Regions from separate parts of the Pseudoduganella sp. GW821-FHT12E03 genome, predicted to be linked through region 2. Evidence: predicted binding sites of a transcription regulator. Region 2 holds the regulator's gene; each other region holds the start of a gene.
What was found. Region 2 encodes FNR, which switches genes on or off when oxygen is low (the NO sensors DNR and NnrR bind a similar motif). Its sites were predicted from a motif close to TTGATNNNNATCAA; they were not measured.
Positions count from the first base shown of each region.

Region 1: AC1RRC_RS25520 (bacteriohemerythrin) is a predicted target of FNR. The motif match lies at 2,065-2,078, and genes of this name have one in related genera.
Region 3: AC1RRC_RS03700 (XrtA system polysaccharide chain length determinant) is a predicted target of FNR. The motif match lies at 3,094-3,107, and genes of this name have one in related genera.
Region 4: AC1RRC_RS25485 (MBL fold metallo-hydrolase RNA specificity domain-containing protein) is a predicted target of FNR. The motif match lies at 2,260-2,273, and genes of this name have one in related genera.

Region 1 covers NZ_JBXAQJ010000011.1:74,087-81,291, forward strand. The annotation lists gene AC1RRC_RS25515 (sensor domain-containing protein) at 1-1,504, opposite strand, end outside; gene AC1RRC_RS25520 (bacteriohemerythrin) at 1,557-1,985, opposite strand; gene AC1RRC_RS25525 (diguanylate cyclase domain-containing protein) at 2,194-4,170, shown strand; gene AC1RRC_RS25530 (response regulator) at 4,320-4,715, shown strand; gene AC1RRC_RS25535 (acetyltransferase domain-containing protein) at 4,702-5,832, opposite strand; gene AC1RRC_RS25540 (TonB-dependent siderophore receptor) at 5,843-7,205, opposite strand, start outside.
Region 2 covers NZ_JBXAQJ010000002.1:826,065-833,269, forward strand. The annotation lists gene AC1RRC_RS07305 (FAD-dependent oxidoreductase) at 1-412, shown strand, start outside; gene AC1RRC_RS07310 (DUF4214 domain-containing protein) at 522-1,625, shown strand; gene AC1RRC_RS07315 (hypothetical protein) at 1,669-1,929, opposite strand; gene chrA (chromate efflux transporter) at 2,235-3,581, shown strand; gene fnr (fumarate/nitrate reduction transcriptional regulator Fnr) at 3,724-4,527, shown strand; gene AC1RRC_RS07330 (helix-turn-helix domain-containing protein) at 4,555-5,280, shown strand; gene AC1RRC_RS07335 (sensor histidine kinase) at 5,360-6,859, shown strand; gene AC1RRC_RS07340 (response regulator) at 6,856-7,205, shown strand, end outside.
Region 3 covers NZ_JBXAQJ010000001.1:946,858-954,062, forward strand. The annotation lists gene AC1RRC_RS03685 (FAD-binding oxidoreductase) at 1-1,190, opposite strand, end outside; gene AC1RRC_RS03690 (N-acyl amino acid synthase FeeM domain-containing protein) at 1,187-1,927, opposite strand; gene AC1RRC_RS03695 (EDSAP-1 family PEP-CTERM protein) at 2,153-3,067, shown strand; gene AC1RRC_RS03700 (XrtA system polysaccharide chain length determinant) at 3,201-4,778, shown strand; gene AC1RRC_RS03705 (XrtA-associated tyrosine autokinase) at 4,795-5,499, shown strand; gene AC1RRC_RS03710 (glycosyltransferase) at 5,530-6,672, shown strand; gene prsR (PEP-CTERM-box response regulator transcription factor) at 6,764-7,205, opposite strand, start outside.
Region 4 covers NZ_JBXAQJ010000011.1:60,757-67,961, reverse strand. The annotation lists gene AC1RRC_RS25490 (universal stress protein) at 1-546, shown strand, start outside; gene AC1RRC_RS25485 (MBL fold metallo-hydrolase RNA specificity domain-containing protein) at 802-2,160, opposite strand; gene AC1RRC_RS25480 (cation-translocating P-type ATPase) at 2,343-4,841, opposite strand; gene AC1RRC_RS25475 (potassium channel family protein) at 4,956-5,756, opposite strand; gene AC1RRC_RS25470 (hypothetical protein) at 5,756-5,929, opposite strand; gene AC1RRC_RS25465 (MgtC/SapB family protein) at 6,344-7,205, shown strand, end outside.

The sequences.
Region 1 (7,205 bases), on a different contig from region 2:
TATGGCGCCCCGATGCCAGCAGGGCAGGATGGCCGCCGATGACCTCGACGGCGGTATAGCCGGTGATGCGTTCGAAGGCGGGATTCACCCGGGCAATGTGCAGCGACGCGTCCACCACCATGATGCCTTCGTGGCTGCTGGCGAAGACGGTGGCGGCTTCACGCTGCATCAGCTCGAATTGCTTGCGTTCCGTGATATCGGAAATGGTTCCCGCCATGCGCAGCGCCGTACCGTCAGCCTGCCTTTCCACGACTTTGCCGCGGGCCTTGACCCAGGCGACAGCGCCGCTGGTGTGAACGATGCGGAAGTCGATATCCACGTCCGGCAGCAGGCCGCAGCGGTGGTTGTACAGATGTTCGCGCAGGGGGGCGGCATCGTCCGGATGAACCGAACTGATCAGCCGGTCCAGTGCATCAGTGCCGGGGGCAATGCCTGTCAGGCGGCTGATGCTGGCGGTTTGGAACAGCGTATCGTCGCGCAGGTTCCAGTCCCAGACACCGTCGCACGTGGCGTCGATCACCGTTTGCAGCCGCTCCTGGCTGACATGCAGGGCGTGTTCGGCGCGCTTGCGTTCTGTAATGTCATGCGCGATACCGAACAGGCCAAGCACCTGCCCGGCGCTGTCGGTCACCGGGCCCTTGGTGGTGAGAAAAACCAGGGCGCCGCCCTCGGGCATGGTCAATTGTTCTTCCACGGTGTGCAGCTTGCACTCCGCCATCACGGCGCCGTCGCGGGCGTGCAACTGGGCGGCGGCATCGGCCGGCAGCAGTTCGGTGTCGTCGCGGCCGATAATGTCGCTTGCCGAACGCCCCAGGTAGCGGGCGGCGGCGGTATTGACGAACACATAGCGTCCCGCGCTGTCCTTGACGAAGATCGCGTCGGAGGTGCCGGAGACGACGCTGTCGAGCATGCCGCGTTGTAATTCGGTTTCCCGCAGCGCTGTGCGCAGCCTGGCGCATAGCGCGCTGACCAGCACACCACTGAGCACCAGGAAGGCCAACTGCAGCGCGTGGGTGTCCTGGCGGGCGACGGCTCCGGCGCCCGCGGCGGCCAGCGCCGCCATCCCGGTGGACAGCAGCCCCGGGCCGAAACCGCCGAACGCCGCGCAACCGATAATCCCGGGCATCAGCAGCACCAGCGTGGTGTACTCCATGCCGGCCGCGCCGGGCAGGTGGCGCCACATGGCGATGGTGGTCAGCATCACGGCGGCGGCACAGCCATAAGGCAGCAGGCGATGCAGCGGGCGCGCGGCCGGTGTGGGGGGCGCCGCCTCGATCCGCGCCGTGGCGGTGTGCGGCGCGGGTACCGCGCCCAAGGCAAAATACAGGGCGACCGCCGAGGCGCAAACAAAGAATATGCCTTTCGCGGTGGCCAGTGCGGTGCCCGCGCCGGCGTCGGTGGCGAACCGCAGCAAGTCGTCCGACAGCAGGATCCAGGCTGTGGCGGTGGCGACGTAGAGCGCGATCGCGCGGGAGATGAAGCGGCTGCGGCTGTTCAATACCATGAGGGAACCCTGGTTGGCGGTGGCGGCGTGGCCGGAAGTGCCGGGAGGACGGTCAGGCGCAGGAACAATCGCGCACGTGGGCTGGCGCAGGCCCGTTCGTGGCCACTGTTAACGCCACCGCCAGCGCCATATCCATGGTGACGATGTGCGCTTCGAGCCAGTCGGACAGGTCCAGTACCGTGCCGCGCAGCGGCGCGGGGTCGCCGCCTTCGAACGCGGCAATGGCATGTTGCAGCCGCTCCAGTACCTTCAGGTGCTCCGCCCGGTGCACTTCCAGCGCGTAATAGCCGGCCGCTTCCATCAATTGTTCTTCTTCCGCAAAATCGCGCTTCAGGCATGCCGCCAGGGTGGCGCAACCTTCCGGAAACTCGCCCTCAGTCAGGTGGCGCAGGCGCGCCAGCAAGTCCAGCAGATCGGCGTGGGCGTGGTCGATGGCGGCGATTCCCAGCAGGAACGGTGAAGCGTGGTGCGGGTGGGGCATGATGAATTCCTTTGTGCGCAATCCTGCGCGGGAGATGAAGTTGTGTTCGCCAGTGTTGTGCGAAGTGCGAGCAAATTCTTTGATGTAGATCAAATTCCTCCGGCTTGAAATAAATATCGCGGCGTACTGCCACAGGGGCGGACCATGCGGCTTCCAGTGCCTTGCAAGATGGATGACAATAGTTGTCGACGGCAGGAGGGAGGTGTCGATGAGAACAGTATTACGGGCGGTGCGGCATGCAGTGAGGGGCCTGGTCCGTGCGCCGGAGCGTTACAGTCGGTTGGGCTGGCTGCTGTGCCTGGCCTTGTTGCCGGGACTGGCCACCGGCTGCATCTTCATTGCCACGTTGTACCTGGGCGGCCGGGCGCAGGCCGAGCAGGAAGCGTTGCGTTCAGCGCGCGCCATGTCGCAGTTGTTCGATGGCGAGATCGCGACCCGGCTGGCGCGGCTGGAAGCGCTGGCCACGTCGCCTTCGCTGGCGGCGGACGCGCTGGGCGCTTTTCAGCGCGAAGCGGTTGCTGTCGCGCCTGAAGGCGCCCCCCTCATCCTGGCCGATGCCGGTGGACAGCAGTTGATGAATACGCTGCGGCCGCCGGGCAGTGTGCTGCCGCGCAGCGGCGCGGCGGACGCGCTGCGGCAGGCGCTGGCAACGGGAAAGCCCGTGGTATCGGGTTTGTTCATTGGCGCCGTATCGGGAAAGCCCCAAGTGGCGGTGCTGCTGCCGCTGTTTCGGCCAGGCCGCGCGCCGCGGGTGCTGGTGCAGGGCATACCCGCCGTATCGCTCGACAGCGATTTTGCGCGCCTGCTGCCGGGCGCCGGGCGCGTGGCGGGATTGCTGGACCGCAGTGGCCTGGTGATCGCCCGCAGCGCCGCGCCGGAGTTGTATCGCGGCAAGCCGGCCGTGCCAGAAGTGCGGGCGGCGCTGGCGCTCGCGCCCGAAGGCATGCTGGCGACAGCGACACTGGAGGGCGTGCCGGTATTCGCTGCCTACAGCCGCTCGGCGGCAACCGGCTGGGCCGTGGTGGTCGGCGTGCATGAGCGGGCCATGCTGGCTGAAGTGTTCGGTGGCCTGGGATGGGCCGGGGCGCTGGTCGCCGGCGCGCTGCTGGCCGGGGCGATGCTGGCCTGGCGCCTGCATCGCGACGCGCTGCGCGCGCTGCAAGCCCTGTCCAACGCGGCCGGTCAGGCGGAGCGGGGCGTGCCCGGCGTGCGCGCCGAGGTCGGCGGTCCGCGCGAGTTCGCGCAACTGGCCTTGCAGTTCAACCGCATGCAGATGGCGTATGAACGCGCCAGGCGTGACCGGCAATTGGCGGCCAGTGTGTTCAGCGCCACCTCGGAAGGCATCCTGATCGTCGGCGCCGACCTGCGCATTATCGAGGTCAACCGCGCGTTCCTGGCCATGAGTGGTTATCAGCGCGATGAGTTGCTGGGCCGTAGTCCGCGTATCCTGCAATCGGGGCGGCAGGATGCGGCGTTTTACGCCCGCATGTGGGACGCGCTGGACCGTGGCGGCAACTGGGAAGGGCAGATCTGGGACCGGCGCCGCGACGGGGCGCTGTTCGCGGCCTACCTGTCGATCAGCCGCGTCGATGGCCCGGATGGCCAATTGAGCCATTATGTCTCGCTGTTCACCGATGTGACCGAGCAGCGGATACGCCAGGATGAGATCGAAGCGCTGGCTTTCCGCGATCCGCTGACCCATTTGCCGAACCGGCGCCTGCTGCATGACCGCTTGCAGCACGCCATTGCCGGGCAGGCCCGTGACGGCGCCTTGCTGGCAGTCTGTTCGCTTGACCTGGATGGCTTCAAAGCCGTCAACGACAGCCAGGGACATGAGGCCGGCGACGAGGTGCTGGTGGCCGTGGCGGCACGGCTGCGGCAGGTCGTGCGCGCCCACGATACCGTGGCGCGGCTGGGCGGCGATGAATTTGTGCTGTTGCTGGTGGACTTGCCGGACCCGGGCGAGGCGCGGGAAATTGCCGGCAGGGCGCTGACCGCGATTGCCGCGCCTGTCGTGCTGGCGGGTGGCGCCAACGCCAGTGTGTCCGCCAGTATCGGCATCGCCTATGCCCCGCTGGACGCGCGGGACGGGGAGACGCTGCTGCGCCTGAGCGACAGCGCCATGTATTGCGCCAAGCGGCGCGGCCGCAACCGCTATGTGTTGCATGGTGACGAGGCTGCCTGATGAGCCTGCCAACAAACCGCAGGTGCACACCGCTGCAAGCCCCCTTCCTACAGCGCCTGCGTGCAAGCGCCTACATGCGGCACGAGCGATCCGCCCTAAGATGGACTGCCTGGCCGACAGACATGGCGGCGGGGCGGACCGGAGGCAATATGTCGCAGCGCGCATTATCGCGCCGCGTCCTGGTGGTGGACGATAGCCGGGATGTGGCGGACTTGCTGGTGGAAGTGTTTGCGCAGAATGGACATCAGGCCAGAGCGGCATACAGTGGCGCCCAGGGATTGCTGGCAATCGAAGAGTTCGGCCCGGACGTGGTGTTCCTGGATTTGAGCATGCCGGGCATGAGCGGATTCGAGGTGGCGGTCGCCTTGCGCGACAAGGGGCCGCGTGATTTCGCGCTGATCGCATTCAGTTCGATGGCCGGCGTGGCGGTGAAAGACATGGCGGCCGCCATCGGATTCGACCTGCATCTGGTGAAAACAGCGGAATTCGGCCAGTTGCTGGCCGCGCTGGACACGTTGCCCGGGGCGAAGCTCAAAAGTACCTGACCCATGCCTTGCCGCTTTCCCGCTTGTGGCGGCCAAAGCGTTTCGTGGGCCAATAGAGCGCGGCGGCAAGCAGGATCGCGATCGCCCACACTTGCCACAAATGGCCGAGGTCCGCGCGTGGCACATCGAACAGGAAGGCGGCGATCTTCCGCAGTGCGAGCAATGCATACAGGTGCAGCAGGTAATAGAACAGCGGCGCAGCGCCGAAGACGGCCGCCACCCGGGTGGCCGTTCCATCAGCGTGGTCGAGCCGCGAGAGCACCAGCAAGCCAAATCCAAGCGTCAGCAGGAGAAAGCCGAGCGAGGGCGGATATTTCGTGAAGTTCAGGAAAGACATCACGCTGTGCAGCACATCGGCCTGCACCGCCCAGGGCGCCGGTTCACCGTAGAGGTTGGCGCTGCGCAGCAGGGCGAGCAGCGCCAGGCTGCCGGCGCCCGCGGCCGCAAGCCGGCGCCGGCGCAGGGCGGGCGCCGTGGCCCGGGCATACACGGGGCCGCAGGCATACCCCAGCAGGATCACGCCGATCCATGCCAGCACCGGATAACTGACCTTGATGCGGATGGGATCGGTCAGCAGGAAGCCGCGCTGTTCCAGAATCGTCCAGGCCGCCGATGCGGCCGTGCCCGCGCCGAACGACACGGTGTCGAGCGCGTTGTGGCCCGCCACGACCAGGACACCCAGCATTGCCAGCAGCGCCGGCGGCAGGCGGTGCAGCAGCGCCAGGGCCAGCATCGCCAGGCCGATGGCCCAGATCACCTGCAAATAAACCACGCCGGGCGCCAGCGTACCGGTCCAGGCGAAGTTGACGGCCACGATCTCGAGCCCGACCAGCAGCATGCCCCGCTTGAGCAGAAAGCCGGTCGCATTGCGCGGTCCGGCCGGCGGGTGCGCATACAGCCATGCCGACAGGCCGGTCAGGAACACGAACATTGGCGCGCAGAAGTGCGCCGCGAGACGCGTAAAAAACAGCCCGGGACTGGTTGCCGCCAGGTCCATCGGATCGCTGACCTGGTATTGCAGGAAGAAGGTCTCGCGCACATGGTCCACCGTCATCAGGAGCATCACGAGGCCACGCATGACGTCGATCGATGCGATACGCTTGCCGGAATGATTCATCGTCGCCGCCTTAGTAACGATAGGACAGGGTCGCCGCCGCCGTGCGGGTACTGCCGGGCGCAACCCAGAGCTGGCTGTAGGAACTGGCGTAATAGCGCCGGTTGAACAGGTTGTCCAGATTCAGCGCGAGGCGCCAGCGCTGGCCTGGCGCATACCCGGCCAGCAACCGGGCAGTCGTATAGGCTGGCAGCCGGAAGTCGCTGGATGTGGCCACGTCGCCGAAGCGCTCGCCGATGTGGGCCAGGCCGGCGCCGAACCATGCCTGGTCGTTGCCGGCGACCAGCAACAGGTTGCCGCTGTGACGCGGCACGTTGGGCAAGCGGCTGCCGGCGCGGATGGTGTTGTCGCCGCGGGTCACGCGGGCATCCGTCCAGGCGTAGGCGGCCGACATCCTGAGACCGGGCCGGAGCTGGCCCGACAGGTCGATTTCCAGGCCTTTGCTGGCGACTTCGCCGGCGTTGATTGAATAGTCCGTGTTCAGGGGATTGGTGGTCAGCACGTTTTTCTTGTCGATCCGGTACAGCGCCAGCGTGCCGGCGAGCCCGCCCGGCGTCTCCAGTTTGGCGCCCAGCTCGTACGAGCGGCTGGCTTCCGCCGGGAAGGCCGTGTTGTCGATACTGATGCCGCTGTTGGGCCGGAAGCCGCGGGCAGCCGTCGCGTACAGCGACACCGTGGCAGCCGGCTGGTAGACGATGCCGGCGCGCGGACTGGTGGCGCTCAGCAGCTGCCGGTTGATGGCCGCCGTGCGGCGGTTGGCCACGGTCTGGCGGTAGCGGTCCATGCGCACGCCGGCCAGCGCCTTCCAGCCGGGAGCGAGCGTCACCTGGTCTTGCCCGTATAGCGCATCGGCCCGCTGGTGTTCCAGCGTGTCGATCGACAGGGCCAGCGGGGCGGCGGGGGCGCCATATACCGGGACAACAATGTCGATCGCATACGGCGCCGTGGCGCCTGGATTGCGGCGCATCTGCACCCGGCTATCGTCGAAGCGGTAGGTGTCGGCGCCGAACAGTAGTTCGTGCTTCACGCCCCATGGGGCGATGGCGCCCAGCAGTTCGACGCGCGCCGAGCGGTCGGTGGCGGAAAAATCGCGCTGCCGCCGCTGGCGCCGCAGCGTGCGGCCATCGGCCAGCAAGTCGTTCGCCTCGCTCGAATAGCCCCGCAGCGAGCTGTCGCGATACGCGGCGCCGGCTTGCAGCGACCAGGCGTCCGTCAGGCCGTGCTGGATGAACAATTGGTGGCCCAATGACGCGATCGTCACCGGCCCGTCGGCCGGTTCGCCCAGGAAGCGCGATGGCGGCACGCCGCCCAGCTTGCCGCCAATGGCGGGGATACCCCGATCGAAGGGCGCGCGCTGACGCATGGCTTCAATCTCG
Region 2 (7,205 bases):
CTATGACCCGGCGCGCAAGGTGCTGCACGGCATGCAGGGATTCATGGCGGAACAAGCCAACACGCTGTCCTACTATGCCGAGTGGGCCACCGGCGGCGAAGTGGAGTCGGCGGCGGAAATCGCGCCGGGGCAGGGCGCCATCCTGCGGCAGGGCATGCACAAACTCGCGGTATACCGCGACGCGGAGGGCGGCTTGCATGCGCTCAATGCGCGCTGCACCCACCTGGGCTGTGTGGTGCACTGGAATGCGGGCGAGTGCAGCTGGGATTGTCCGTGCCACGGTTCGCGCTTTGACACCCGGGGAACGGTCTTGCACGGCCCCGCCGCGTCGGCGCTGGCGGCGGCCACCTTGCCCGACGCGGCAGGCTTGCCCCCGGCCGGTCCCGGCGATGCGGAGCATGCGCGGCGGTAAATCCGGTCGCCAAGCGATGTAACCCTGGAAACAAAATGTAATTGTTGCCGTGGCCAATAACAGTGCTGATTAAGATCAATCATCACATTGATTTTTCCGGAGGCACGCCGTGAGCTACAGCACCCTGACCCAGTATGCGGGCTTGACCAATTTTGAAATGAATACCGCGCCGCGCCTGCCCCTGTCGGTCTATTCGCCCGGCAATGGTGCGACGTCGGTGTTTGATTACGCGGCGCTGTACCAGGCGGATTACGCGGGCGCGGCCAGCCATGCCGTGTTCAGCTGGCAGGGCCAGGCCGGCGCCGTGTATTCCATCACGGCCGGCAGCTATCTCGATCCGAAACTGTTGCTGGTATTTGATGACATGGGCAAGGCGATTGCCGAGGATGACGGCGGCGGCGTCTTTGGCAGCGACCATGTCAGCTTTGTCGCGCCCTATACCGGCACGTATTACGTCGACGCGTCGTGGGTGCAGGGGAGCCGTGGCGGCGAGCAGAAAGTCACGCTGGGCATCCTGGAAGACCTTGGCAGCAGCAAGGTCGCGGTGACCGGCGGCACGCCGCGTAGTGAACAGCTCGACGGCACCGTGGGCGATGACGACATGTATGGCATGAGCGGCGATGATTCGCTGTATGGCGGCAAGGGCAATGATTTCCTGGATGGCGGCTGGGGCACGGATTCCTCGTATTACCTGGGCAACCGCAACGACTACACGGTGGCCAAGGATGGCGGCGGCTTCCGCGTGACCGATAAAGCCGGCGCGGAGGGCAGTGATTTGCTGGTCAACGTGGAACGGCTCGATTTCGGCGACGTCGATCTGGCGCTCGATATCGATGGCGCCGGCGGCCAGGCATACCGGCTGTACCAGGCCGCCTTTAACCGCACCCCGGACAAGTCCGGGCTGGGGTACTGGATTGCCCAGCTGGACCGTGGCGCCAGCCTGACCGACGTGTCGCAAGCCTTCGTGAACTCGGCCGAGTTCACCGGGCGCTATGGCGCGAACGCGACCAATGCCAGCATCGTCAGCAACCTGTACTGGAATGTGCTGCACCGTGCACCCGAACAGGCCGGCTTTGACTACTGGGTCGATGTGCTCAACGGCCACCGCGATTCACTTGCCAATGTGCTGGCCAATTTCAGCGAGAGCAAGGAAAACTATGCGAACCTGGTCGGGGTCATGAGCAATGGCGTGGAATTCCAGCCATGGGGGTGAGGTAGCGTGAAATAACAAGGCCGGCATATGCCGGCCTTTGTTGTTAGTGGAGCGGGCGGTTGCGCAGCCAGTCCGTGCTCCAGCCGGTCTGGGTTTGCTCGCCAGAAAAGTCATAGACGCAAAACACGCGTTCATCGAACGCGGCCACCAGGACAAAATCACTGCCTTCGAAATCAGGTTGCGTCATCAGGTTCAAATACGCTTCGTCTGCCATTGCCAGATCCGACGTCGTGGTTTCCGTCCACGCCAGGCGTTCGCCGGTCATGGTGCGGACATAGATATGAAAATGTTCTTGTTGCTGCATAGCTATTCACCAGTTTTAAGGAGGGCAGTCCTCCATCCTAAGCGTTCTTGGACGCGGCGAAAAGGCCCGATTCAATCGTGCGCCGGTCTTTTTTGCAGAATAGTGCGGTTTTTCAGTATTTTGTGGAAATTGATGTACGTTACTCGGGTGAATAGATTCAAGGCCATTAATAATGTGGTTTCGGAAAGGTTATGCCATTGACTATTTGCCGTGGGAATTAGCATATTTGAAATAATTCTATGGGGCATACGGTCCGCTTCGTACAATGCGAAGATTGCTCCAATTCAAATCACTGTATGGATCCGATGCACCCTTCCCACGTCAAACCAGCGCCGGTCGGTTTCTGGCAAGCGTTCGCCTTTTGGCTGAAGCTGGGTTTGATCAGTTTCGGCGGCCCGGCCGGGCAAATCGCCATCATGCACCAGGAACTGGTGGAAAACCGCCGCTGGATTTCCGAACGGCGTTTCCTGCATGCGCTCAATTACTGCATGGTGCTACCGGGACCGGAAGCGCAGCAGCTGGCCACCTACATCGGCTGGCTGATGCACCGCACCTGGGGCGGCGTCGTGGCGGGCGGGCTGTTCGTCCTGCCATCGCTGCTGATCCTGATCGTGTTGTCGTGGATTTATATCGCGTTTGGCGACGTGTCCGTGGTGGCGGGGCTGTTTTATGGCATCAAGCCCGCCGTCACCGCCATCGTGGTGCAGGCGGCGCACCGCATCGGGTCGCGCGCGCTGAAAAACAATGCGTTATGGGCGATTGCCGCCGCCTCGTTCATTGCGATTTTCGCCTTCGATGTGCCATTCCCGCTGATTGTCCTGGCGGCCGCGCTGACGGGATACATCGGCGGCCGCATGGCGCCCGCCACGTTTGCCATTGGCGGCGGCGGCGGCCATGGCGGCGCCGAGGCGTCGTATGGCGCGGCGCTGATCGACGACACCACGCCGCCGCCGGCCCATGCGCGCTTCCGCTGGCGCAAGCTGGCGCTCATCGTTGTGGCCGGCGCGGCGCTGTGGACCTTGCCGATGGGCGCGCTGACCGCGCTCTTTGGCTGGCACCACACGCTGACGCAAATGAGCTGGTTTTTCACCAAGGCGGCCCTGCTGACCTTTGGCGGCGCTTATGCGGTGCTGCCGTATGTCTACCAGGGCGCGGTCGAACACTATGGCTGGCTGACGCCGCGCCAGATGATCGACGGGCTGGCGCTGGGTGAAACCACGCCGGGGCCGCTGATCATGGTGGTGGCGTTCGTCGGGTTTGTCGGCGGCTATGTCAAGGCCGTGTTCGGGCCGGACGCGCAATTCCTGGCGGGGGCAACGGCCGCCGCGCTCGTCACGTGGTTCACCTTCCTGCCCTCGTTCCTGTTCATCCTGGCCGGCGGCCCGCTGGTGGAGTCGACCCATGGCGACATTAAGTTCACGGCGCCGCTGACCGCCATTACCGCCGCCGTGGTCGGGGTGATCCTGAACCTGGCGCTGTTTTTCGGCTACCACGTGTTGTGGCCGGAGGGGTTCCATGGGCGCTTCGACCCGTGGTCGGCCGTGATTGCCGCCGGGGCCGCGGTGGCGCTGCTGCGCTACAAGCGCAATGTGATCCACGTGATTGCGGCCTGCGCGGTGGCGGGACTGGGCGTGAAACTGGCGCTGGGTTAAGCCAGCGCCATGCCAAGGCGGCAAGGCCTTGTCACGGATCCCCTACATTAACTCATGGCAATGCCCGATACCGTGACAGCGCCGGGAGCGCGATACTGGTGTTCATCGAGGACGTGCAACGCACACCGAACAGGAGCAGCCCATGAATACCGTGATTCCCATCGCCGCCGCCAACGCCAGCACGGTGGCGCCAGCCGCCAAATCGGGCAAGGTCAATTGCACGCTGTGCAGCTTTAACCGCTTTTGCCTGCCGCAAGGCCTGGCCGACAGCGACGTGGCGCGCCTGGACCAGATTATCGCCCGCCGCCGCCGTCTGGCGCGCGACGAGCAATTGTTCAGCATGGGGGCCTCGTTCGGCAGCCTGTTTGCGGTGCGCCTGGGCCACTTCAAGACGGCGCAAGTCAATATCCACGGTGAGCAGCAGGTGACGGGCTTCCACATGGCGGGCGACTTGCTGGGGATGGATGCGATCGGTTCGGGCTTGCACAACTGCAGCGCCACCGCGCTGGAAGACAGTGAGGTCTGCGAAATCCCGTTTAACCGCTTGCAGGAACTGGCGATGCAGACGCCGTCGCTGATGCAGCAATTCCACCGCGTGCTGGGCCGTGAAATCCAGCGCGAACAGGCGATCATGCTATTCCGCGGCAGTATGCGCGCCGACCAGCGCATGGCGCTGTTCCTGCTGAACATGGGCGCGCGTTACGCGGCGCGCGGCTATTCCTCCGCCAGCTACCAGTTGCGCATGTCGCGCGAAGATATCGGCGGCTACCTGGGGCTGACGATCGAAAGCGTCAGCCGCCTGCTGGCCCGTTTCCGCAAGCAGGGCTGGATCAAGCTCGACAACCGCGATATCCGGCTCCATGACCGCGACAGCCTGGAAGCCCTGTCGACCGGACGGGAACCCGGCGCGGACAGCACCATTGCCGCCGAGGCGTGCGCCGCCTGAAGGGTTGTCATGCACGTTGAATGCCTCATGCCGGCGCCCCCGGACCCGGCGGACTGCTCCCAATGCGCGATGGGCAACCTGTGCCTGGCCGGCGGGTTGCGGCCCGGCGAGTTGGCGCAACTGGAAACCATCGTGGGCGGACGGCGCACGCTGATGCGGGGCGAATACCTGCACCGCGCGGGCGACGCTTTCGTCAAGCTGTACGCCATCCGCAGCGGCCACCTGAAAACGCTGCGCCATGCGCACGGCAATTGCCAGCTCACGGGTTTTCCCATGGAGGGCGAGTTGCTGGGGCTCGATGCGATCGCCGACGGCTGTCATGACACCGACGCGGTGGCGCTCGAAACCTGCGAAATCTGTGAAATTCCGTTTGACCGGTTGCGTGAATTGCTGGTGGCGGTGCCTGCGTTGATGGACCAGTTCCACCGTGCGCTGAGCCGTGAAATCCAGCGCCAGCAGGCCTCCCTGTTCCTGATGGGGAATGCGCGCGCCGAGCAGCGCCTGGCGCTGTTCCTGGTTGGATTGCGGGCGCGCTATGCGGCGCGCGGCGCGCCGTCCACGCAAATCCAGCTGCGCATGTCGCGCGATGAAATCGGAGCCTACCTGGGCTTGACGATGGAATGCGTGTGCCGCTTGCTGGCGCGCTTCCGCAAAGCGGGATGGATCACGCTGACGGGCCGCCACCTGACCATCGTGGACGGGCCGCGGCTGGCGGCGCTGGCAGAGGGCGTTTGCCAGGAACCACTGGTGTAGCGCCACTTAACCCGGCGTGCCTTCCCGTGCTATTCTGCGCGAAAAGGTCACGTGCCGGGTTGGCGACAAGGGGAGTGGGTTGGATAATTTTGTGATGGAAGGCCGCAACCTGGAATGGCTGCTGGCCGCCGCCAGCGATGCCATGCTGATTGCAGACCACGGCGGCCACATCGTGCTGGCCAATCCCGCGTTGTGCAACCTGTTTGGCTATGAAGCCGGGGCATTGCAGGGGCAACCGGTGGAAACGCTGGTGCCGGCCCGCTTGCGCGCGGCGCACGCCGGCTTGCGCCACGGGTTCAGCGCGCATCCGCGCCCGCGCGCCATGGGTGCGGGGGCTGAATTGTCCGGCGTGCACCGCGACGGCCGCGAATTCCCGGTCGAGGTCAGCCTGTCTCCGCTGAGCGCGGACCCGCCGCTGGTGCTGGCCATCGTGCACGACATCACGGCCCGCAAACAGGCCGAAGCCGCCTTGCAGGAAAGCGAAGCGCGCATGCGCGCGGTGTTCGATTCAGTGGCCGACGCCATCATTACCATTGATGAGCATGGCGTCATGGAGCGCCTCAATCCCGCCGCCCAGGCCTTGTTCGGCTATGCGGAAGTGGAAGCCGCGGGGCAAAACGTGTCGATGCTGATGCCACCGTCGCACCGGGACCGCCATGACGGCTACCTGGCGCATTACCGCGCCACGGGCGAACGCAAGATCATCGGCATCGGGCGGGAAGTGGAAGGGCGGCGCAGGGATGGCGCGATTTTCCCGATCGAACTGACTGTGACGGAAATGTGGCTCGGCACGCGTCGCATGTTCACCGGCGTGGTGCGCGATATTTCACAGCGCAAGGAAGCCGAGCGCGAAAACCGCCAGCTGTTGCAGGAACTCACCAGCGCCAACGAGGAGTTGACGAATTTCGCCTATGTCGTGTCGCACGACCTGAAAGCGCCGCTGCGCGGCATCGGCTCGCTGGCCGACTGGCTGGCCACCGATTACGCCCAGCACTTCAATGAGGAAGGCCGCGAGCACATGCGCCTGCTGATCAACCGTGTGCACCGCATGGGCGCGCTGATTGACGGCATCCTGCAGTATTCCCGGGTTGGCCGCGTCAGGGAGGCACGGGTGGCGGTGGAGGTGAACCGCATGCTGGCCGACGTGGTGGATTTGCTGGCGCCGCCGCCGCACATCACGGTCACGGTGCAGCCGGACATGCCGGTCCTGGTGATGGAGCCGACGCGGCTGCAGCAAGTGTTCCATAACCTGATCTCGAATGCGATCAAGTACATGGACAAGCCGGCCGGCCGGATCACGGTGGGCTGGGCCGAACTGGACGGGGAATGGCGCTTCAGCGTGACTGACAATGGCCCCGGCATCGAAGCGCGCCACTTTGAACGGATCTTCCAGCTGTTCCAGACCCTGGCGCCACGCGACCGCGTGGAAAGCACCGGGGTCGGCCTGGCGCTGGTGAAAAAAATTGTGGAAATGTACCAGGGGCGGGTCGGCGTCGAGTCGGTGATAGGCCAGGGCAGCACCTTCTGGTTCACCTTGCCGGCCGGCGTGCGGCCGTCCCTTCTTCAGGAAAATGAATGAAAGTAGCCAACAAACCGATTTTGCTGGTCGAGGACGACCAGGTCGATATCATGACGATCCTGCGGGCACTCAAGGAAATCCATGTCTGCAACCCGGTGGTCAGCATGGAAAACGGCGAGGCCGCGCTGGACTGGCTGTCGCGGGCGGACGGCGATTTACCGTGCATTATCTTGCTGGACCTGAATATGCCGATCATGAATGGCATCGAGTTCCTGCGGCTGGCAAAACAGGATGAGCGGCTGCGCCGCATTCCCGTGGTGGTGCTGACCACGTCCGAAGAACAGGAAGACAAGGTGCGCAGCTTTGATCTCGGAGTGGCGGGCTACATGGCCAAGCCGGTGGATTA
Region 3 (7,205 bases), on a different contig from region 2:
CCGCCCTGGCGCCGCCAATAGGCGCCGGCAAGGAAACGACCGTCCGGCACACCCCGGTTCATATTGAACAGCGAACGCCCCAGCGCCACGCGGCCCGCCAGCTTGCGGCCGGCCGGCGTCGCCCCCAGCAGGCGCGCCGCCGCGCCGGCCAGCGCCAGCCGCCGTTCGTCGATGAAGCGCGGCGCCAGTCGCAACGGCGCCAGCGCCTGGCGCAGCGCATGGCGCGCCGCCGCCACCTGGCGTGCGCTGCCATACAGTGCGCCGGACACCGTCCACGCAGGAATACCGGCCGCGTGGCAGAGCGACGCGCGCACGTCCGACGGCAATGGCCGAGTGGCGATGTCGCGCGGATATGTCATGCCGCCCGACAGCACCCGCAAGTCATTGCCAATATGGATCACCGAACGCAGCGTGCCATCCATGCGCAGCGGGCGCAGCGCATCGACCACCACCGCCGCCCCGTCATGGCGCGGCACACTGCACAGGAAGTGCGCCAGCGCCGCGGACTGCGGCATCAGCCACAAACCAAGACTGGTGACAATGCCCAGCCCGGACTGGGTGAACAAGCCGTCAATCCACGGCCCCAGCCCATACGGGAATGCACGGGCGGCGCGCGCATGCGGGTAATGCGTGTAGCCGGTCGCGGCAATGTCGCCGTCCGCCAGCACCACTTCCATGCCGCACACTTGCTGCACCCGGTTGCCATACGGCGAGTGGCCGAAACCGCGCTCCAGGATATTGCCCACCAGGCTGGTATCGGGGCCGGCCCCGGTGCAATCGAGCCAGTACGGCAAGCCTTGCGCGGCAAGGAACTGCGACAACTGGCCCTGGGTGACACCGGGTTCGATCACCACATAGCCCAGTTCCGCATTGGCTTCGAGAATGCGGCGCATGCCGGATAAATCGACGATCACCTGGCCGGGCAACACCGCGCACGCATCGCCATATCCCCAGTTGCGGCCGGTACTGACCGGATACAGCGCGGTGCGGTGCCTTGTGGCGATGCGGACCGTGTCCACCACCTGGGCGCGGCTTTGCGGCAGCACCACCGCGGCCGGCCGCGCTGGCCACGATGCGGTGCTGCTGGCGTACGCGTCCAGGGTGGCGGAATCCGATCGCACTTGCGTCTCACCCAGCAGCGCGCGCCACTGCGCCAGCGCCTCCGCCAACCGGCCGGCAGCCGTACTCATCCCTGCCCCCGCATCAGCCGCGCGGTGATTCCCGCCTCGTCGCTGGCCGGGAAGAAATACGGATAAAAGGAACGTTCATCGCCATGCTTTTCCATCAGGCCGCCATAACGCTGGATTTGATCGCCCATATGGTCCAGGTCCAGCCGCAACAGCACGGCAGGCGCCCCCACCCGTGAACAGTTGCGCTGCGTGCCGCAAGGGCTGAAGCCCAGCATGCGGCGGTAAAACATCACGTGGCGCGGATTGACTTCGATCACATAATCCGTATGGCCGTGGATGTGGCGCGCATACAGGTAAGAGATGTGGATCAGGCCGGCAAAGACGCGCCGCGACGCGCCCTTGTCGATCGCCAGCCGCGATGGTTCACACAGCCGCCGGCCCTGGCCACGCAAGTGGTCCAGTTCGTGCCGGAAATTTTCGTCGGCGGGCAATCCCAGCACCGGATCATCCAGGCACAGCGACATGGTGCCCACCGTCGCGCCGCCGGCTTCCGCGTACAGCGTAATGCGGTTGGGGCCATGCACCGCGTGCGGATCCACGTCATAGCCGCGCCAGCCATACATTTTTTTCAGCAACACACTGGCCGCCTCCCGTTCCCGGCGTGAATTCGCCAGGCGCAAATGAAATACCTGGCGGTCGATTTCATGGTCTTCCGCCGGGTCGTGGGCGGCCTCGCCGATGACCATCTCGCGCATGCCGGGGCTGTCTTCAAAAGAAATAATCGTGTCGTTGTCCACAGTACCTCCCTTTGGTTTTGGGCACTTGGACCGGCCTCCGGCAAAAAAGTTCCCGCCGCCGGCACGATAGGCGCGGCAGTGTCGCCTTTCTTCACAATCCACCGCACCCGCCGCGCAGCGCAGCGCCAAGCCACTGTTTTACAGGCCTTTTCAACGCAGGCACGGATGCTGCTGTACAGGGATAACCGCAAGCCATGCGGCCAACCATGAAAGGAACAGCACACCATGAAAACCACGAAACTCTTGCTGGCGGCGGCCGCCGCCCTCGCCGTGGCCGGTCCTGCCAGCGCCTCGACCTTTGCTTCCGCCATCCTGGACATCACGGATTTCAAATTGCTGCATGCATCCGGCGCCGATTACGCTGTCGGCAATTTTGCCAATCTGGCCGGCACCAATGACGCCCACGCCACCGCGCAATTGAACGGCGTATTCGCCAACGCCGCCGACTCCCGTTCCATCCTGGCCGCCGTGCCGCCCAACGTCGCTCAGCAATGCCTGGGCGCCTGCATGCCGATCGCGGCCGACACCTTTACGCCGATTGCCGGTCTGCCCCCCATCATCAGCACCTATGGCCACGCGGACCAAAAACTGACCGGCTCATCCATCATGATCGGCGCCACGCCGGCCGGCGCCCACGCCTCGACGCGGGCTGACGCATCCACCGCGGTCAATGCGGTGGCGTCCGGCAATTCCGACGTCGGCACCTCGACCACCTTCCGCTTTGTGATGGGGACGTCCGACACCATGACCGTCTCATTCATGGGCAATCCCTACACGCGGGCGCTGGTCACGCCCGGCTCGGGTCCGGTCTCCAACGCCAATGCCCGGCTGTCCTGGTCGATCAATATTCTCAACGTCACCACCGGCGCCACTGAACTGGCCTATGCGCCGAATGCGCTGAACGCCGGCAGTATCCGCAGCGCCACCCACGCGGCGCCGGCCGACCTGATCTATGCCCCGGGCGCCAGCGCGTTTTCCGCCACCACCGGCATGCTGATGGCCGGCAATGAATACCAGATCACCATCAACCACAACTCACTGGCCAACACCCTGCAGGCCGTACCTGAACCCGCCTCGTTGGCATTGCTGGCAACGGGCTTGCTGGGCATGGGATTCCTGGGCCGCCGGCGCCGCGGCTGAGCGCTGCGTTCCCCCCTGGAGTTGCCTTGATGCCGCTCAATCCCCGTGGAAACTCGGGCCGGGCGGCACGGCGCCCTTCCTATAATCGATCCACAGGCCGCCACGGGCGCTGCCCATCTTGCTGGGACGATTTATGGAAGAGTTAATACAGCAACTGCAGACCGCCGCCCACTGTGTCTGGAAGTACCGCTGGCTCACCACCGCGGTTGCTTGGCTTTGCGCCCTGGCCGGCTGGACCGGCGTCGCCATGCTCCCGAATGCTTACCAAACCTCGGCCCGCGTGTTTGTCGACACGCAAGGCATCTTGAAACCATTGTTGTCCGGCATGACCAGTGTTCCCAACGTCGAACAGCAAGTGGCGATCATGAGCCGCACGTTGCTCAGCCGTCCCAACATCGAGCGCGTCATGCGCATGGTGGACCTGGACGTGCGGCAGACCACGGCGCGCGATCATGAAATCCGGATGGAAGAATTGTTGAGCCGCATCCGCATCGCGGGGACCGGCAGTTACGACATATACACCATCACCTACATCGACCGCGATCCGCGCCTGGTGCGCGATGTCGTCCAGTCGCTGCTGGCGATCTTCGTGGAAGGAAGTTTCAGGGGAAAAAAAGGGGAATCGGAAAAAGCCGTGCAATTCATCGATGAGCAGATCAGCACCTACGAAGCCAAATTGCAGGCGGCCGAGGAGTCCGTCAAAGACTTCAAACTGCGGCATAACGCGCTGTTGCCGCGCCCAGGCCAGGACTATGGCGCGCAAGTACAACAATCGGCCGATGCCCTCAATACCGCGCGCCTGGAATTGCTGGAAGCGGAACAGGCGCGCGATGCGATCCGCCAGCAAGTGCCGGCCATGGCGTTGCATGCGGCAGCGCCCGTGGCACGGCCCGCCGGAGGGCCGCCGGCCATCGATGAAGCCGAACTTGAGGTGCGCATTGCCGCGATCTACAAGACGCTCGACGCACTGCAGTTGCAGTACACCGAACAGCATCCCGATGTCATTGCCGCGCGCCGCCTGCTGGCGCAACTGGAACAGCGCAGGGCGGACCACGCACTGGAACCGCCGCCCACCGACGATCCGGGCCGCCGCTACAGTCCCATGCTGCAGCAAATCAAGGTGGCGCTGACGGACGCGGATGCGAAGGCCGCCGCCTTGCGGGCCCGTGTCCGGGAACTGACCGTGCGCCACACGCGCCTGGAAGGCCAGAGCAAGGCTGTCCCGGAACTGGAATCGCAACTGGCGCAATTGAACCGCGACTACCAGATCAACAAGGAAAACTACGAAAAGCTCATCAGCAAGCGCGAAGCGGCCAAATTATCCGGCAACCTCAGTTCAACGCAAGAAATGATGAACTTCCGCATTATCGACCCACCCACCCTGCCGGCGCGCCCGGTCAGCCCGAATCGCCTCCTGCTCAACAGTGGCGTGCTGGCGCTGGCGCTGGCCGCCGGCCTGCTTGCCGCGCTGGCGGCCAGCCGCAGCCGGCCGAATTTCGACAGCTTGCGTGAATTACGCAATTTCAGCCACCTGCAGGTGATCGGCATGATCGCCATGCACTGGACACCCGCCCAGCTGCAAATGCGCCAGCGCAGCCGGGCCGGATTTGCGGCGTTGCTCGGTGGCTTGTTGCTGTCCTATGGCGCGTTGATGGCGTACACCGTCGCCAGCAATGGTATGGCGGGCGTCACTGGATGGCCCGCGCGCTGACCGGAAGGTACTTATCATGCGCATCGGCAACTTCCCCCGCCCGGCCCCGGCCAACGCCACGGTTCCGACCGTGCCGGTCCATGCCGTGGTGGCGGAAGAATTCAGGATCATCAAACGTCCCTTGCTCAGGAAGCTGCGGGATGGCGATGGCGCCCGGTGCAACCTGATTGCCGTCACCAGTGCCGCGCATGGCGAGGGAAAGAGCTTTTGCGCACTGAACCTCGCGCTGAGCATGGCCATGGAACGGGATACCACCGTCTTGCTGGTCGATGCCCACATGGCCTCGCCTTCACTGCCGGCCATGCTGGGCATACCGGATGGGCCGGGCATGATGGAACTGTTGATGGATGACACGCTCAACGCCGCCGACGTGATTGTCCGATCGAGCCTGCCGACCTTGAGCGTCCTTCCCGCTGGCAAGACCCACCACCATGCCGCCGAGCTGCTGGCCAGCCGCGACATGGAACGGTTACTGGCCGAACTGGCCTCGCGCTATGCGGACCGCATCATCCTCTTCGACACCGCGCCCTTGCTGGTGACGACGCAAGCCAGTGTGCTGGCGGCGCAAATGGGCCAGGTGGTGCTGGTCGTCGATGCCGAAACCACCACCCATGCGGCGCTGGCCGAAGCGCTGCGCCACCTCGAGCCCTGTCCGCATATCCACCTGGTTTATAACAAGGCCCGTGTCAAGCCGGCACTGCCGGCTTCCCGCACGCGGTAACTCCTACCGTAACCGCAAGGAGCAGATGCGATGGCAATGCCCACCACCACCACGCCACTTGCCCGTCAGGCGGACTCAGCCTGCGTCCCCCTGGTTGTCCATATCACCGATACGCTCGACAGCGGCGCCGATGAAAGCCTGCTATGCCTGCTGCATCAAATGCCGCCCGGGCGCTACCGCCATCTCATCATCGGCTGGCGCCATGGGGCGATGTGGGAGTTGCGCCATAGCGGCCACGTGGCCCAAGTCGTGCAGGTGCCCGCCTCAAGCCGTGACATGGCGCCGGACAGCGGCGCCCGGCTGGTCTGGCTGTTCCAGCGCTTGCGTCATTTGCGTCCGGCACTGATCCATACCCGCAGCACAGCGCTGCAATGGCTGGCAGCGGCGGCCGGTGTCCCGGTCCGCTTGCATGGCGCCAGCGCCAGCGGACACGCGCCATCCCGCCACGGCTTGCGCAGCTGGCTGCGCAAGCTGCTGTCGCCGGCCATGCCGCCGCTTGCCCATCTGGCGGTCGATTGCGCGCAATTCCACCCCCGGCTGAGTCCAGCGGCCGCATTGGGCCCGGCCGGATTCCTGTGCGACGGCGCATGTGTGATCGGCAGCGCCGGGCCGATGGATCGCGCCCATGGGCATGTGCGGCTGGTGCAGGCATTCCTGCAGTTGCTGGCGGACCATGGCACGGCCGTGCCGTTGCGGCTGCTGATCATCGGCGACGGTCCCGAACGCGCGGTCTGTAAAGATTTGCTGGCGGCGGCCGGCGCCAGTCACCTGGCCTGGCTGCCCGGCCAGCGCGACGACCTCGCCCGCCTGATGCGTATCATGGATGTCTATGCGGCCCCGGAGTGCGCGCCGGATTCGGGCCTGCACCTGCTGCAGGCGATGGCCAGCGGCTTGCCGGTGGTCGCCTGCCAGGGCGGCGCGCACAGCCGGCTGGTGCAAACCGGCTGGAGCGGTGCGCTGGTACCGCACGGCGACGCCGCCATGCTGGCCGATTCCCTGGCCGATTACGCCAGGGTCGCGGGACTGGCGCGGCGCCATGGTTTGCGCGGCAGGCGCCAGGTGTTAAGCCATCACAGCCTGGCAACCGTGGCGCAGCACTACACGCAGCTGTATGACAGCCTGATACCGCGCCCGGAACCTGCCACATGGGAACACTGGGCACGGCTTAAATAGCCGGGCCCGGCCTAAAAACCAGCCGATGGGCCAGCCTGGCGAAACAAGCGCCCATCCCCCGGCCGGCATCGCACGATGCCGGCCATGATGTTCACCGTATGCCGTGATGGCTCATCAAGTCGTACAGCGTGGGCCGGCTAACGCCCAGCAATTCCGCCGCACGCAGGATATTGCCGTCCACCCGGCCCAGGGCCTTGACCATCACGCGGTATTCGGCCGCATCGCGCGCCTGGCGCAAATTGATATTGTCGTCCACCTCGGTGCCAGCTTCCGGCAAACCCAGGTCTTCCAGCAGGATCACCGGTCCTTCGGCCATGATGACGGCGCGCCGGATGCAATTTTCCAGTTCCCGCACATTACCGGGCCACGGGTGCGCTTCGATGGCGGCCAGCGCTTGCGGATGGAATTGCAAATGGCGCCGGGCACTCGCGCAGCAGCGGTTTTTCACATGGTGCGCCAGCAACAGCGCATCGCCGCAGCGATCGCGCAGCGGCGGGATCGCCAGCACGATTTCACTGAGGCGGTAATACAAA
Region 4 (7,205 bases), on a different contig from region 2:
GGCGGGCTCACGCTGCAGTCGCGTTATGCCGACCTGCTCGTCGTCGGCCAGGCCGACCGCGACGATCCGGCCACCGGCGCGCTGCTGCAAGACTTGCCCGAGTATGTCATCCTCAACAGCTGCCGGCCGGTACTGGTGGTCCCGTTCGCCGGCGCCTTCCAGCCGGCCGGCAAACCGGTTCTGGTGGCCTGGGATGGCAGCAGCCAAGCCACGCGCGCCATCACGGGCGCCCTTCCCTTGCTGGTCAATACTGCCGGCGTGACGGTGGCGCTGTTTGATGCGGCGAGCGGGGCCGATGAACATGGCGACGAACCGGGCGCCGATATCGCGCTCTACCTGGCCCGCCATGGCGTCCATGTCAACGTGGTCCGGCAGGCCACCGATGGCGACGTGGGCGAGGCCTTGCTGGCCCTGGCCGACAGCATCGGCGCAGGCCTGCTGGTGATGGGGGCCTACGGACATGCACGCTACCGGGAAATCCTGCTGGGTGGGGTCACCCGCACCGTACTCAATACCATGACCGTACCGGTGCTGCTGGCGCACTGAAATCCTACCGGGTCCATGTTGGTGTCAATCGGTCTTGTCCCCTGCCGCCGCCCGGCGAAGTCCACCTGGGCGCTGCGGGAAACCCATCATCCACGGACAATCCATATTGAGGGGCAGCATGGAACACCTTACTCCGGCAGCGCGCACCAACGTGCTCGGCATCATGCTGGTGCCGAGGCTATACCGACACCGGCAATTTCAGCATGCGTTCCGCCAGCAAGGCGGCATGACGCCCTGCGCCGATCCCCGGCGCCATCATACCAACTCCACTTCGGCGCCATAGGCTGGCGTCTCGGCGTTCCAACCCAGCTTCTCGCCGATCTGGCGGCGCAGCGCTTCAGCCGCATCCGGTTCGCCGTGCGTCAGGAACAGGCGCCGGGGCGGCGCCGCAAAGCCGCCCAGCCAGGCCAGCAGCTCGCCCTGGTCAGCATGCGCCGACAAATTGTCGATCTGGACCACGTTGGCCAGCACGGGCACATATTCGCCATGGATTTTAATACTCGGCGCACCGCCGACCATGGCGGCGCCGCGCGTGCCGCCCGCCTGAAACCCCGCAAACAGGATGGTGTTGCGGCGGTCCGGCGCAAACGCTTTCAGGTGATGCAGCACGCGCCCGCCGGTGGCCATGCCGCTGGCGGCGATGATCACCATCGGCACCCGCCGCTGATTGAGGGCGATGGATTCGGCAGGGCTGTTGACGATCGTGGCCGCGTGGCACATCGCGTCGCACTGCGCCGGCGTCAGATGGTGGTCGTGGCGGTGGCGTCGGTAGAGCGCGGTGACGTCGGCGGCCATCGGGCTGTTCAGGAAGACCGGCACGGGAGGGATATCGCCACTGGCCTTTAACAGATGCATGTAATACAGCAGGTTCTGGGCCCGCCCGACCGCGAATGACGGAATCACGGTCACGCCGCCACGCGCGGCGGTTTCGCGGATGGTGCGCGCCAGCAGGCGGGCCGGATCTTCAGGATCGTGCAGGCGGTCGCCATAGGTGGACTCCATCACCAGGTAGTCACTGCGTTCGACTGTCTCCGGCGGCGCCATCAGCACATCGTGCTGACGTCCCAGGTCGCCGGAAAATGTCACGCTGACGCCGTCCGCTTCGACCGTGATGCCGGCCGCCCCCAGGATGTGCCCGGCGCGCCGCAGGCGCGCATGGAAAGCATGCCCCACTGCGAAGCGGCGGCCGAAGTCCACCGGCGTCAGCAGTTCCAGCGCGGCTAGCGCGTCGGCCTCGGTATACAGCGGCAGCGCCGGCTGATGTTTGCTGTACGCGTGCCGGTTCGCATGCGCCGCCTCTTCCTCCAGCAACCGTCCGCAGTCCGGCAACAAGATGCGGCACAAGTCGCGCGTGGCTTGGGTGCAATAGATGGGACCACGGAAACCGTCCCGCACCAGCAGCGGCAGTGCGCCACTGTGATCGAGATGCGCATGAGTCAGCAACACCGCGGACAATTGCGCCGGCGATACAGGCAGTGCTTCACGGTTGCGTAAGCGCAGGGCTTTATAGCCCTGGAACAAGCCGCAATCGACCAGGATCATGTCGGCGCCACTGCGCAGCAGGTAGCGCGATCCGGTTACCGTGCCGGTGGCGCCCAGGAAGGTCAGTTTCATGGCAATTCCTTTCCACGGGTGCAGCGGCAACCGGATTGGCCGCCCTGCTCCGCTCACACCCACAATACCGCCGGGGAACACACAAGTCAGCCAGGCAATTTGACCTGGATCAAATTATGGGGAGAAACAAATTGAACGGTGGTTGGCGGAGCACGATTTGACGTCATGCGCCACCCGCCGCGCTACACGGCGCGGCGGGCGGCCATCACGCGTTTGACCGTCTCGTAGCCAAGCAGGCTGACCATGCCCAGCCCGAACATCGTCGCCAGTCCGGCCAGCGGCAACTGGCCAAACCGGAACGCCGCCGCCAGGGCCGGCACATACAGCACCAGCAGCAGCAACGCCACCACCACACCCGCCACCACGGGCGGCACCAGGTTCCCTGTCTGGAACTCCTCCAGCACGCTGCGCCGGTGCGACAGGTTCGACAGGATCAGGGCCAGGTTGGCAAACACCAGCAAGGCAAAGCCGGCGGCCCGCGCCTGCGGTTCCGGCCACGCCGCCATGGCCGCCACATAGCCGCAGCCCACCACCACCAGCGCGATCGCCCCTTTCCACAGCGCCCCCAGCACCGTCAACCGGTCCAGCAGCGGCGCCGACGGCTTGCGCGGCGGTTGGCGCATGGCCTCGGCGTCGGACGCCGCATTTTCGAACGCCAGCGAACAGGCCGGATCGATAATCAATTCCAGCACGGCGATATGCATCGGATACAGCAAGACCGGCCAGCCAAACAACGCCGGCAGCAGCCCCATGCCGGCAATAGGCACGTGCACCGACAGCACGTAGGACATCGCGTTGCGCATATTGGCAAAGATGCGCCGCCCCAGGCGGATGCCGCGCACGATCGACGCGAAATGATCATCCATCAGCACCAGCGCCGCCGCCTCGCGGGCCACGTCGGCGCCGCGTCCGCCCATGGCAATGCCGACGTGCGCCGCCTTCAGCGCCGGCGCATCGTTGACGCCGTCGCCCGTCATCGCCACGATCTCGCCATTGGCCTTCAAGGCTTGCACGATGCGCAGCTTTTGCGCCGGCTTGATGCGGGCGCAAACCGTGGCCTGCGCCAGCCGGCTGCGTAATGCCGGTTCATCGAGGCCATCGACCTCGTCACCGGTCAGCACCTGGCCGCAGGCCAGGCCGGCGCGGCGGGCGATGCTGGCCGCCGTCACCGCATAATCGCCGGTGATCATCATGACGCGGATGCCGGCCTGGCGGCACTGTTCCAGCGCGGCGGGTACTTCCTTGCGCAAGGGGTCGGCCAATCCCATCAGCCCCAGGTAGTGGAAGTTGAAACCCTCCTGCCGCTCCGGCAGGCTGGCCGCCTCATGCCGCGCCCGGGCGACGGCCAGCACCCGCAAGCCCTGTTCAGCCATGCGGTCCGCCGCGGCCCGCATGGCCGCCAATTCGTCGCGTCCCAGCCGGCACAGCGCGCCGATCGCTTCCGGCGCGCCCTTGGCGGCCACGGTCGCCGTACCCGGCCCGCCATCGGCCCACACCAGCGACATGGCAGCCAGCCCGGGGGACAGCGGATAGACGCGCAATGGTTCCCCCTGCGCGCTCGTGCCGGCCAGCGCATGAAACGCGGTTTCCATCGGATCGAACGGGCACGGCTGGCTCGCCAGCGACGCATGGCGCGCCAGTTGCACAAACGCCGCAGGCATCGCCCCTTCCGCCACCTGCAACACCACGCCATCGGCGTGCATCTGCTCGACGCGCATCCGGTTTTCTGTCAAGGTGCCGGTCTTGTCCGTGCACAGCACCGTGATCGACCCGAGCGCCTCGATGGCCGACAGGCGCCGCGTCAAGACCTGGCCGCGCGCCATGCGCCACGCGCCAATGGCGGGGAACACAGTCAAAATGACGGGAAACTCTTCCGGCAGCAGCGACATCGACAGCGCAATGCCAGCCAGGATGGCCGACATCCAGGCGCCATCCCGCAAGCCATACAGCACGGTGACCAGCAGGCTCAGGACCAGGCCAACGCCCGCCATCAGCGGGATCAGGCGCGCCACTTCGCGCTGCAGGGGTGAACGTTCACTGTCGAGCCGCTGCAGGCTGCGCCCGATCTTGCCCAACTCGGTGCCGGCGCCGGTCGCCGTCACGCGCGCAATGCCGTCGCCTTGCAAGACCAGGGTGCCGGACCACAGGTAAGGCAAGTCGTCGCCGCCCGGCGCGCCATGCTCCGCCGGCGCGGCGCCGGCCTGCTTGGCGACGGCGCAGGATTCCCCGGTCAGCAGGGATTCGTCGACGCGCAAGCCATTGGCGCGCAACAGCACCGCGTCGGCCGCCACCCGGTCGCCCTCGGCCACCACCAATAAGTCGCCGCGCACCACGTCGCCGCCCGCAATGCGGACCGGCTGCCCGTCCCGCAGCACCAGCGCGCGCGGGCTGCCCAGTTCGCGCAAAGCCTGCAACGCGCGCTCGGTCTTGCCCTCCTGGAACAGCGTCAAGCCGACCGTCATGCCGACCATCAACAGCAACAGCAAGCCTTCGTGCAGGTCGCCGAGCGCAAGGTACAGGCTGGCGGCGCCGATCAGCAACAAGAACATCGGTTCGCGCACCGTGCGCAGGACGAGGGCGCCCCACCGGCTGCGCGGCGCGGGCAGGCTGTTCGGTCCCTCGTCAGCCAGGCGGCGCGCCGCCTCTTCCGTCGATAATCCGGTCAGTTCCGGCGATTCCATGGTCAGCTCCCGGCCCGTTGAAGTTGCCACCATAGTCATCCGCACAGTGGAAATTGTTGACCGGGATCAAATTGCTTCGAATAACCGAGAAAAATCAACGCATGCGCCAGCACGTCATTCATTTTCCGTACGCTGCCCGGCAACGGACTCGCGCTGCGCGGCAATCTCTTCCCGCAGCAAGCCTATCTGGTGCTGCAGCAACCGCATGTCGGCATGCAGTTCGCGCCGGATCCGTTTCTCATCCTCTCCCACCAGCAAGGCGGCAATACTGGCCGTGACCAGTGACAATACCGCATAGCCCAGCAGAACGATAAAACCGGCAAAGACACGCGAGGCCGGCGTGGAAGGAACGATGTCGCCGTAGCCGACGGTTGCGCCAGTGGTAAAGGCCAGCCACAGGCCATCGCCCAAACTATGGACATGCGGCTCCAGCCAATAAAATCCCGCCCCGGCGACGAGCAGCATGCCCAGCGACGCTATGCTGGTCCGCAACAGCGGCCGTGGCGCCACATGCCGCATTGCCAGCGAAACCAGGCGAATGAAGATTACCACGCATACCAGCAAACGCAACAACCATTCCGTATCACTCCATGGCGGCGCCGATGGCCAGATGGAAGTGGTGATGGCAACCAGTAAAAGGCAGTCGATCCGGCGCCAATGCCGCACCTGATGCCGCTCGTGGCAGAGGGCTGGCATTGACAAATGGGCGGTGCAAAGCGCCCCCGCCAGGCCGTACAGCAGTTGCCCCGCTATCCGATAGGACGGCGTGGTCCCATCAAGCACGAGGTAGAAACCGGGTATCGTCAGCAGTAACGCTGCCGGCAGCAGTGACTGCGTCATCTTGCGCCAATCAAGGGACGTCATGGCTTTGATCGCTTTCAATTCCAGCGCCGCGCCGACCGTGCTCCAGCGCATCAGTCTGCGGTCGAATACGGCCGCGACATGGTATCGAGTAGCAACATATTCCAGCCCAACAACTCCCGGATGCGCTCGCGGCTGTGCTCCTGGCTGCGCGGCACCTGCACTTCACGCATTTTGGCCTGGTGCATCGTGCCAGGCACTTCCTGTTTTTCTTGCTTGGGATCCATGATCGCCCCCTCTATCGCTGAACCATGACAACAGTATGGCTGCCAGGCATGCGTTCAGGCAGAGGGTAATCCGGACACACCGTGTAGTGGGACATGGCGAATCTGTTGTCAGGGATCACCTACAAGATCACCGCCACATGCTGGCCCAAACCAAAAAGGCCGGCCATTTGCCCACGTCAGTTGCGAAGTAATTTGACATGGATCAATCATTTTTCCGATCCCCCCTCTAACATGATGACATGCATCGAATTGGCCGCATATTGGAGGGAGTTCACCATGCCCTACAAAACGGTACTGGTCCATGACATGGCACTACACTTGGCACGCCTCGGCATCGAAAATCGGTTTGCTCAACCGGAAAATGGCCGCGTTACATGCCGTCGATGCCGCCCTTGCCACAATGAAGGGAAAATAATGAGTAGCAGCGACAATTTGATCGGTTTGGCCGCGGCGCTCGGCAGCGGCCTGCTGATCGGCATCGAACGCGAACGGCGCAAGGGCGCCACGCCGGCCCCTGCACTGGCCGGCGTACGCAGCTTTGCGCTGGTGGCGCTGAGCGGCGCGCTGGCGCAGTCGATCGACATCGCGCTGACGCTGCTGACGGCGCTGCTGGTGGCGGCGATGTGTGTGATCACTTTCTGGCGCGACGACGCTACCGCACCGGGCATGGTCACCGAACTGGCGCTGTTCCTGAGCTTTCTGCTGGGGGTGAACGCCATCGCCAATCCGGCAGTGTCGGCCGGCGTTGCGGTACTGGTGGCCTCGATGCTGAATCTGCGCGCGCCGCTGCACCATTTTGTACGCGTCACGCTCAAGAGCGGCGAGCTGCGCGACGGGCTGATCCTGGCCAGCGCCGCGCTGGTGGTGTGGCCGCTGCTGCCGGACAACACCAATGGCTGGCTGCTGGGGGCCAACCCGCGCCGCATGTGGGGGCTGGTCGTGGTATTGCTGACGCTACAGGCCGGCGCACATATCGCCATGCGCATGACCGGGCCAAAGATGGGACTGGCATTGACCGGATTGGCGTCCGGCTTCGTCTCCAGTGTGGCCACCACCGCCAACATGGGGCACCGTTGCCGGGAGGATCCGGCACTGCTGGGCATCTGCGCCGCAGCCGCGCTGTTGTCCAACATTGCCACCTACGTCCTGCTACTGGTCGTTACGCTGACCATCGCCCCAGCCCAGCTGGCAGGCTTGGCGCCGACCATCGCCAGCGCCCTGCTGGCGACCATTGTGGTATCGGCCATGTCGCTGCGCGCCGCGCCGCCGACGGCGC